One region of the Faecalibacterium sp. i25-0019-C1 genome, then DNA from elsewhere that is predicted to be linked to it. Evidence: a T-box and tRNA genes for the amino acid it is inferred to sense, from the RefSeq annotation. Region 1 holds a T-box; the other regions hold tRNA genes.
What was found. The T-box of region 1 lies ahead of tyrS (tyrosine--tRNA ligase). A T-box ahead of a tRNA ligase gene usually reads a tRNA of that ligase, here a tRNA-Tyr.
Positions count from the first base shown of each region.

Region 1 (3,271 bases):
CCGACGGTGACCCACTATGATGCAGGCAAATCCAATGTGCGTACCTACCTGTTCCGCGATTATACCGAAGCCCTTACAAAGGCCCACGGAGTACGGCAGGCGTATCCAGATTTCAGCCTGGAAATGATTCAGTCCATTGCCCGGGAAAATATCGACCCGGAGTTTTTGCAGCTTACCTGAATATTTTTGTATTGTTGAAGCCCGCCTTTCGGGCAGAACGGAGGATCCTTATGTACGGAGTATCGAAGATCAATATTGAGCCGAGCCTCATGATGATCAGTGTGCAGGATGTAGAGTTCAAGGGCAACAGCCTCGCACGTTACCTGCAGATCTTTGCAGATAACGGTGTGGTCGTAGATATGATCAGCCAGAGTGCACCCCATGGCACCACCATCGATTTCAGCTTTACCGCTTCCAGCAGTGATCTTCCGCTGGTGATGAAGGCTATTTCCGTTGCAAATCTGGACAAGGATGCCAAGGCTTCTCCGCTGATCAGCGTGGGTTATTCCAAGCTGAACCTGTTTGGTGAAGAAATGGTCACCAGCTGCGGCGTAGCTGCCCGTGCACTGAATTCTCTGGCAATGGCCGGCATTGAAGTACTGCTTATCACCACCAGCGATCTGGATATTTCCCTGCTGGTCCACGCAGAGAATGAGGATGCAGCTTACGAAGCATTGAAGAAGGCTTACGAGCTGTAAATTCTGCAAGCAAGCGAGCAATCCTCCATCAAGTGAAAAAATGCCGGTGCACTCCAAAACAGAGTACACCGGCATTTTCATGTTCAATATTTTTACAGAGTGACTTTGTGGTAAATCTTCTTGCCCTTCTTGATCACAATACCCTTTGCCAGCTGCTCAGCAGTGAAGCCAACGGTGGGAGCGGCTACCTTCTCGCCATCCACCAGAACACCGCCCTGCACGACCAGACGGCGTGCCTCGCCGTTGGATGCTGCCAGACCAGCCTTGACCATCAGGGTCAGGATGCCGATGGAGCCATCGGTCAGGTCGGCCTCGGTCAGCTGAGTAGAAGGCATGTGCTCGGTATCCATTGCGCTGCCGCTGAACAGTGCGCGGGCAGCATTCTGGGCCTTTTCGGCCTCTTCTTTGCCATGGACCATGCTGGTCAGCTCGTAAGCCAGAATTTCCTTAGCTTCGTTCAGGCGCTGATCCTTCCATGTGCTCATCTCGTCGATCTGCTCCAGCGGCAGGAAGGTGAGCATACGGATGCACTTCATCACATCGGCATCGCCCACATTGCGCCAGTACTGGTAAAACTCGAATGGACTGGTCTTGTTGGGGTCCAGCCAGACGGCATTGCCGGCGGTCTTGCCCATCTTCTTGCCCTGAGAGTCGGTCAGCAGGGTGATGGTCATAGCATAAGCGTCCTTGCCCAGCTTACGGCGGATCAGCTCGGTGCCGCCCAGCATGTTGCTCCACTGGTCGTCGCCGCCGAACTGCATGTTGCAACCGTAGTGCTGGAACATGTAGTAGAAGTCGTAGCTCTGCATGATCATGTAGTTGAACTCGAGGAAGGACAGGCCCTTCTCCATGCGCTGCTCGTAGCACTTGGCGCGCAGCATGTTGTTCACGGAGAAGCAGGCACCCACATCACGCAGCAGTTCCACGTAGTTCAGGTTCAGCAGCCAGTCTGCATTGTTCAGCATCAGTGCCTTGCCCTCAGAGAAGTCGATGAACTTTTCCATCTGCTTTTTGAAGCATGCGGCATTGTGGGCGATATCCTCTTTGGTCAGCATCTTGCGCATGTCGGTACGGCCGGAGGGGTCGCCGATCATGGTAGTGCCGCCGCCGATCAGGGCAATAGGCTTGTTGCCTGCCATCTGCAGGCGCTTCATCAGGGTCAGGGCCATAAAGTGGCCTGCGGTCAGGCTGTCGGCAGTGCAGTCAAAGCCGATGTAAAAGGTTGCCTTGCCATTGTTGATCAGGTCGATGATCTCTTCATCGGTGATCTGGGCCACCAGGCCGCGGGCCTTGAGTTCTTCATACAGAGTCATGATTTTTTCCTCCTGTTTGTGGGCAGAGGGAAAAATAAAACACCCCCTGCCAAAAATGAATTTGGCAGAGGGCGAGAAAATTCGCGGTACCACCTCTGTTTGCCGCTTCCTCACAGAAACGACCTCACGAGTGCACACCCCAGAGTAGAGAGACACTCCTGCGTTTGTAACGCTCGCACGCGGCACAGCCTATTAACCTGAACGGCATTCAGCCTGCAGCTCCGGGAGGTATTTCCCCTGCGGCTCTGCGGCCCCTTACACCAACCGGGGTTTCTCTGGGCAGAACACTTCAAGGTACTTGTTCCCTTCATCGCCATTAACAAGGACTACTTTATCACAATGCTTCGGGCTTGTCAACCCCTTATCTGCAGCGGCTTATTTTGGCTTATTTTGCGCCAAGACCCAGCATTTCGCGGGCATTTGCACGCGAAAGCTCGGTAACGTGGTCGCCGGAGATCAGCCGGGCCAGTGCTTCCACCCTGCCCTCCTCATCCAGCGGATGGATCTCGGTATAGGTGCGGTCATTGGCTACATTTTTCTGAATCAGCAGATGGCAGTCCGCCAGTGCAGCGATCTGGGCTGTATGGGTGATGCACAAGATCTGGTGGCCCTGTGCGCTCTGGCGCAGTACCTCACCAATACGCCCGGCGGCTTTGCCAGAAACACCGCTGTCGATCTCATCATAGATCACAGTAGGCACGGCATCCTTATCGGCCATTGCATTTTTGATGGCCAGCGTGATGCGGCTCAGCTCGCCGCCGGAAGCAATTTTTGCAAGGGGTTTGGGCGCCTCACCGGGGTTTGTGGAAATGTAGAACTCGATGCTGTCCTGCCCATGGCTTGCCAGCGGGCCGCGGGTATGGCGCAGTGTCATGCGCACGCCCGGCATGTTCAGAAAATCCAGCGTGCCGGAAATACGCTTGTTCAGCTCTTCAAAAGCGCGCAGGCGCGTCTGGGTCAGTGCTTCTGCCTTTTCACGGGCCAGCGCATAAAGGCGGAGCTTTTCTGCCTGCAGGTGGTCATGCCGCTCCTGTGAGGACTGGATGCGCTCCAGTTCTTCCCTTGCATTCTGTCCAAAAGCGATCACGTCTTCTACCGTATCACCATATTTGCGCTTGAGCTTGTAGATCAGATCCAGACGCTGCTCAATCTCGTCCAGCTCCGCATCGTTGGTATCATAGGAATCCAGCCGACCGATCAAATCTGCGGCAACATCCTTTGCATTGTAATACAGATCCAGCAGCTGACTGGATGCACCGG
Region 1 covers NZ_AP031428.1:1,394,910-1,398,180, forward strand. The annotation lists gene ACGHUK_RS06980 (CapA family protein) at 1-180, shown strand, start outside; gene ACGHUK_RS06985 (ACT domain-containing protein) at 231-698, shown strand; gene tyrS (tyrosine--tRNA ligase) at 791-2,011, opposite strand; T-box leader at 2,076-2,331, opposite strand; gene recN (DNA repair protein RecN) at 2,397-3,271, opposite strand, start outside.

Region 2 (3,271 bases), 880 kb from region 1:
TCCTCGCTGCTCGCTTCGCTGGAAGCGGAAGACGCAGCGGTGCTGGATGCAGTGCTGGAAGCAGCACCGCCGCAGCCGGTGAGCACGCCGGCGCACAGAGCCAGAGCCGTAACAGCTGCGGCCAGCTTTTTGGTTTCGATCTTTCTCATTGTTCTTGTCCTTTCCTGCTGGATAAATTGCGGTTTGAACCAAACAAAGGGTACAGGAAAGAGAGATGAAAAAAGAGGCCCTTCTGTCCTGCGGATGGCATGACAAAAAGACCTCTGTTGTTTCAGGGCTTTTTGGTACAACCAATTCCTCGTGATCTGGGGTTTGCACCCCCGTACCAACAGCAGGCAGGTTTCCTGACTGAAAGATCGCCGCCCGTCATCTCCTTCCCAGAGCAAAAGCTCCAGTGGCTGGTGCAAAGCACCCTGATGCGGACTCCCTTATCACAGTGACGAGATCGTGCGGGATCTGCACCCGCTTCCCTTTTACCCTTTCCGCCGTGCAGTGCATCGGCAAAAGGCACCTGCTGTTTTTCTGTTCAGTTCGTCCGGCATTATATCATAAAACTGCGCAGAATGCAATAAAAAACGGCATCCTGCCTTTTTATAAGGAAGGATGCCGTTTGGGGATCGAGCCAAATGCGGAGCTTACTGGAGCGCACGGATCGCATTGATGGTGATTTTGTACTGGCAGGTCACGCTGTCAAACAGCTCCTTGGTACCTTCCAGTGTGCCTGTGCGCAGCACCTCGGTCAAATCGTAGGTGGGCTGATACAGGTTGGTAAAACCCAGGTTCTGGCACACGCCCTTGAGCGTGTGTGCCGCACGGAATGCTTCCTTCACATTTCCTTCCTTCAATGCCTGCTCCAGTTTCGGATAGCTGTCGTCGTTCAAAAACATCAGCGTAAATCTGCAGATCATGCCTTCGTTGTAAAGCCGCTTGAGCACATCCTCATAATTTGCGCCCATCTGTCTATAACATTCCTGAATCGTCATGGTTTGTCGCTATGCCTTTCTTTTTCTACTGATCCCGCCTGATTTGCCACAGAGTGACAAAAGCGCCATCCATTTTGTTGCACTTTGTTGCGCTTTTAATATATCACGTCTTACTGCGTTTTTCAATGCAGAGACAAAAAGTCTTGCACTTTTCACATATTGTCCCGAGTTTTTCTTGCAATTTGCCTATCAATTTCTTCCGGCTGGCTTTTTTCTCCGACTTTGCCGTGCCTGCATGGCTGCAGGGCTTTTCCCGCCTTTGCTCTGCCGTTTCTCTGCACGGAAAACGCATTTGAAGAAAAACGTAAAAAAACAGTTGACAAAAGCCTTTCTGCATGATAGAATAAACAAGTCGTCCGGCGAAGGACACAAAAAGTGAATATGGGCGTGTTCCCGAGTGGCCAATGGGGACAGACTGTAAATCTGCTGCTTTCAGCTTCGGTGGTTCGAATCCACCCGCGCCCACCAAACAAGAAAAATCCGAACCTATTTCCGATTGGAGAAGGGTTCGGATTTTTCGTTTTCTTCGGGTTTGAGAATGAAGGCTCCCGTGGACGGCGCAAAACTCCGATACCTTGTCATAGACCGTAAGACAATCACAAGATTTGGAGGGTATGATTATGAAGTACGATGAAAGAGCCTGCAAGTTTAATATAGACACTGGCTGCGTGGAACTGCTGCTCCGGGACGGGAGAAAAATTTCCATTGACTGCACTGGGGTCGAGGATGCGCTGGATGTTACCATGGCGCAGAGGTCTGAACTGGACTACCTCATCTATAACGACCCGCTGGCGTATGCCGAACTGATCCTGAACGGTGAGCCGGAGGAGTATCTGAGAAATGCGGCTGCAAGTCACGGATTAGAGGACTGAACACAAAAACAGGGTGCGCCCTGCCGGACGCACCCTGCCAAAATCCACACACGATAAGTAAGGCAGGGAGTTCCCCCACGGGAACTTCCTGTTTCTCTTTGCCGGAGAGATGAGCCTGCTCCGCCTGCCACGCAGCAAACTCCCGTTGACCTTCCTCGCTGTTCCAGCAGGCAAGGATGGCCGGGTAGAATGCCCGTGCCAGACGGTCAATGACTTCATCGGGGTAGGGGGAAGTGTTTGTGGACTTTTTCTTTTTGTTCAAACGCACGCTCCTTTGATCGTCCCACCATGGCAAAGCCGGGCAAGAAAATCAAAGCTCCATTTTTATCAGGCGCAAGGGCGCGGAAGTTTTCTGCCTTGCACTTGCGGCTGGTGGCTCGTTGATGGCTTACAAGTGCCTGTCGTTATGCGGTCTTTTCAGCTTCTTCGATGGTTTCAGAAAGAATCTGCTCCATGCAGGCTTCTAGCTCGTTCAGATAGTGGGCTGGCCGCTGCATGGCGTAGCGGAGAACCTTCTGCTTTTCCGGGTCAGAAAGATAACTCTGATTATTTTTGAGCACTCGCTTCCATGTGTTTCGCATCATTTCCGTGGCCATGCTCAGCGTCTTGTAGACCTTCATGCACTCGTCCGGGACTTGGTATCCCTTGAACTGCTCGGGGTCGGATGTGGGCATCGGAACCGGCACGTCTGCTTTGGGGTCTGCATTTGCAGCCTCCATTCCTTTCGTGATTTCCGGGTGCATGATCTCGGCAAATACGTCTTGCCGTTTGGCAGGACTGCTCTGCACGAGCTTGGACATTTCTTCATTCGTGAACTTCACTTCACCGGAAAAGACTTTCTGCTTGATGCCGGGAGAGAGATTATCTGCGATGTCGATGCCTCGCGTGTAGTGGCTGGCACGGAGAACAGAGGCACGGCTGACACCGTTTTCCTCTGCGATCCGGTCGCAGGTTTTCTTCCCGGAGTGGTGGTTATCATCGTGAGCACCACCACTTTTCTTTGCTAAAGTGTACTGGTTGCCCCGAAAGATTTTTGCGGCTTTCTTCTCGGCTTCATACTGTTTGCCAATCAGATAACGCTTCTGTTCGGGGCTCAGGTTGCGCCGCCCCAACTGGTTTCTGCAAATCCACGCAAGGGCTTCTTCGCGATTCTCGAATCGGAGCGGCATGGTGGAGAAATAAATCTCCGGGTGTTTCTGGAGAATGGCATAACGATTGTGGCCGTCAACAAGGATGTTATTCCAAACGATCAAAGGAGAAAGCAGTTTGCCTTCTTTGAGGATGTTTTCTTCAAGCTGCTTATACTCATCGTCCGTCAGCGGCGGAATCTGATTCTGGAACTCCGGGTCGATTTTCAAGTTGATCATACGCACACTCCTTTATCTCTCCTGCTGCGCCGGTTCTTCCTCCCGGAAA
Region 2 covers NZ_AP031428.1:2,275,440-2,278,710, forward strand. The annotation lists gene ACGHUK_RS11290 (sirohydrochlorin cobaltochelatase) at 1-149, opposite strand, end outside; cobalamin riboswitch at 317-530, opposite strand; gene ACGHUK_RS11295 (Hpt domain-containing protein) at 636-956, opposite strand; tRNA gene ACGHUK_RS11300 (tRNA-Tyr) at 1,367-1,451, shown strand; gene ACGHUK_RS11305 (DUF6061 family protein) at 1,604-1,855, shown strand; gene ACGHUK_RS11310 (hypothetical protein) at 2,260-3,222, opposite strand; gene ACGHUK_RS11315 (relaxase/mobilization nuclease domain-containing protein) at 3,235-3,271, opposite strand, start outside.
Region 2: it encodes a tRNA-Tyr, which carries the amino acid that the T-box ahead of tyrS (tyrosine--tRNA ligase) is inferred to sense. The anticodon was not compared.

Region 3 (3,271 bases), 610 kb from region 1:
GGAAGCTGACCGATGCAGTAAACGGCATGAACACCAATATCAAGTTGACCATCCAGCAACTCGAAACCACAAACCGGAGCCTTGAAGTTGTGACGGCACAGAACAAGAAGCAGGACGACCGCTTGACCGCGCTGGAAAAAGCCCCCGGAGTATTTGGAAACAAACTCTGGTGGGCAGTCATTGCGGCAGTGATCGCAGGCTTTGTTGCATCTGAATTGGCAAGGTATCTCCACTAAGTAAAGCAATGCCCCGCTGGCATCCTGACGGATTGCTGGCGGGGCATTTTTTGTTTGTCTGGGAGTTTTGCACAAAGGAAATGTGCAAAGTGTGGAAAGTTTGCGAATTGACAACGGTACACCGTATAATTTACGCTTAAAACGAAAATAAACGCCATAGTCGGAAGGAGGAAAACGGCGTGCGAGTGTTCAAACAGCTTACGCTTACAGACCGAATCCGTATCGAAAAGTGGTTGAAAGATGGGCTGAGAGTAAAGGAAATCGCAGACAGGTTACGAGTGGACCCGTCCACGGTGTACCGGGAACTGAAGCGCGGCAGCTATGACAAGCTGGACGGTAAGACGTGGAAGCTGATCCCTACATACAGCCCGGACATTGCAGAGCAAAGGTATCAGGCACATCTTCGGGAAAAGGGACCAAACCTTAAAATCGGCAAGGATCATGAACTTGCAAGCTATATCGAGCAGACCATAATAGATAAGGACTGCTCACCGGCTGCTGTGTACGGTTATGCCCTGGAAGAAGGACGGACATTCAAAACGCATATATCGGTGCCTACCATATATAGCTACATCAAAAAGGGCGTGTTCCTGAATCTGACACAAAAGGCGCTGCCCAGACATGGTGTGCATAAGGGTGACTATAAAAAGGTCAAAACAAAGAATCCTGCCCGTGCGCCGGCTGGTGAGAGTATTGAAAAGCGCCCGGCGGAAGTAAAAGACCGTGAAGAATTTGGACACTGGGAAATGGACACAGTGTATTCAGGCAAGAAGAAAAGCACGGTTGCACTGCTGGTGCTGACCGAGCGCAAAACCCGGAACGAAAATATTATAATGGTGCCAGATCGCCGTGCAGAGACGACCGTGCAGGCAATCAATGCGCTGGAACGGAAGTTGGGCGCAGAGAAGTTCGGCATCATTTATAAGAGCATTACGGTGGATAACGGCAGTGAGTTTGCATTGGCCGACCAGCTGGAACAGTCCTGCATCACCGGGGATAAGCGGACGAAGGTATATTACTGCCACCCGTATTCTTCCTGGGAACGTGGGAGCAATGAGAATGTGAACGGCATGATCCGCCGCCGGCATCCGAAAGGCACGGACTTCTCAAAACTCACGGCGGAAGAAATCGCAGCCACGGAGAACTGGATTAACAGCTATCCTAGAAAAATTTTCGGCTATAAGAGCGCCGGCACAATGTTCCGCGAATGCCTGCGGGAGCTTGGTTTGACAGCATAAAGCACATAGAAAGCAGAAAATCACTGGTAAAAATGAACAATAAGGGATAACCGCAAGCGGGGTGCGCTTGGCGACTTGTTTGCTTTACGCTAAAATCCACAAAAACAGAGCCGAAAATTTGTTGCATTTAATGCTTTACTTTTCAAAAATCCAAAAATTCCGCAAAAGATGTTGACAAACTACCATCCGGGTGGTAATATATACAGGCAATCCATGGACTGCAAAAACTGAATATGGGCGTGTTCCCGAGTGGCCAATGGGGACAGACTGTAAATCTGCTGCTTTCAGCTTCGGTGGTTCGAATCCACCCGCGCCCACCAAACAAGAAAAATCCGAACCTGTTTCCGATTGGAGAAGGGTTCGGATTTTTCGTTTTCTTCGGGTACAACGATGAAGGCTCCCGTGGACGGTGCAAAACTCCGATACCTTGTCATAGACCGTAAGCCGATAACAAGAATTGGAGGATGCGATTATGAAGTACGATGAAAGAGCCTGCAAGTTTAACATGGATACCGGGTGTGTAGAGTTGACTCTCCAAGATGGGAGAAAAATTTCCATTGACTGCACCGGGGTTGAGGATGCACTGGATGTGACTATGGCACAAAGGGCAGAGTTGGACTATCTCGTCTATAATGACCCGCTGGGCTATGCCGATTTGATTCTGAATGGCGATCCGAAGGAATATTTGAAGAATATGGCTGGGAGCTATGGGCTAGAAGATTAAGGACAAAAAAATAAGAGGTGTGCCCAACTGGACACACCTCGGTAAGATACATCTATATAAGGCAGGGCGTTCCCTTTACTGGGAGCGTCCTGCTGTTTTTATGCTGCAACAGGCAAGGCTTGTAGAGCTTCCTGCTCTTTCAGCCATTCCTCATATTCACGCTGGCCTTCCTCGCTGTTGAAAAACTCAACCATGGAGGGATAAAAGCAACGTGCAAGGGTCTTGATTGCTTCATCCGGGTAGCCGGATTTGTTTGACTTCTTCTTTTTGTTCAAATGGTATCCTCCGAAAATCAAAGTTCCATATCCTGCCCACGCTTGCGGTTTCGCTGCGGCACATTCATGGTGTGCTCCTGCTTGGGGGCAAGAATCTTTTCCAGAAAGCCACGCACCAGTTCGGGCGCACGGTGGAGAGCATCCAGATAGGGTTTCACGTCGTACCACAGGTCGTGGTACTTGTTGCTCCAACGAACGGCCTCTTTCTTGGCGGTGGAAAGTTCTTCTTTCAGGCGGCGGTTCTCCACATCCATCATATAGCCGTGGTCGGCTTGCTTTTTCAGCTTGGAAAACTCTTCTTCGGTCAGCGAATAGTTGCCGAGAAAGGTGCGCTTACCAATATAATCCAGATCGCGCGCATGAATGAGGGCTTCTTTTGTGAGCGTGACCTTTTTCTGCACAGCGGCAAGTTCCTTTTCGGTCTTGGAGAGGGTTTTGTTGGTTTGGGTGAGGTGCTGCTCTTTCTGGTCAATCTGGGCGGTCAGGGCGTCCAGCCGTTCCTGCTCCCGCTGGACTTTGAACTGGGTGACGGCCAGGTGTTCTTCGGTGCTGCCGCGCTCGCCGCGCTCTACATCGGTGTACCCGGCATTGTGCATATAGTTGAAGAAATCGTCTTGCAGGATGCTGTACGACTTCTTCAGGACTGGCTTGCCGCTCTTTTGCAGGACAGGCTTTCCAGCATCGTCCAGCAGGGGCTTGGAAGCCCACTTCTTGCTTCGGCTGACCTGCATGACGGTCTCCTTGACGGTGCCGACCAGTGCCTTGTCCTTGCAGCGTTTCGACCAGAGGATCTGCTTT
Region 3 covers NZ_AP031428.1:2,007,023-2,010,293, reverse strand. The annotation lists gene ACGHUK_RS09965 (hypothetical protein) at 1-236, shown strand, start outside; gene ACGHUK_RS09960 (IS30 family transposase) at 416-1,474, shown strand; tRNA gene ACGHUK_RS09955 (tRNA-Tyr) at 1,710-1,794, shown strand; gene ACGHUK_RS09950 (DUF6061 family protein) at 1,947-2,198, shown strand; gene ACGHUK_RS09945 (hypothetical protein) at 2,297-2,473, opposite strand; gene ACGHUK_RS09940 (plasmid recombination protein) at 2,491-3,271, opposite strand, start outside.
Region 3: it encodes a tRNA-Tyr, which carries the amino acid that the T-box ahead of tyrS (tyrosine--tRNA ligase) is inferred to sense. The anticodon was not compared.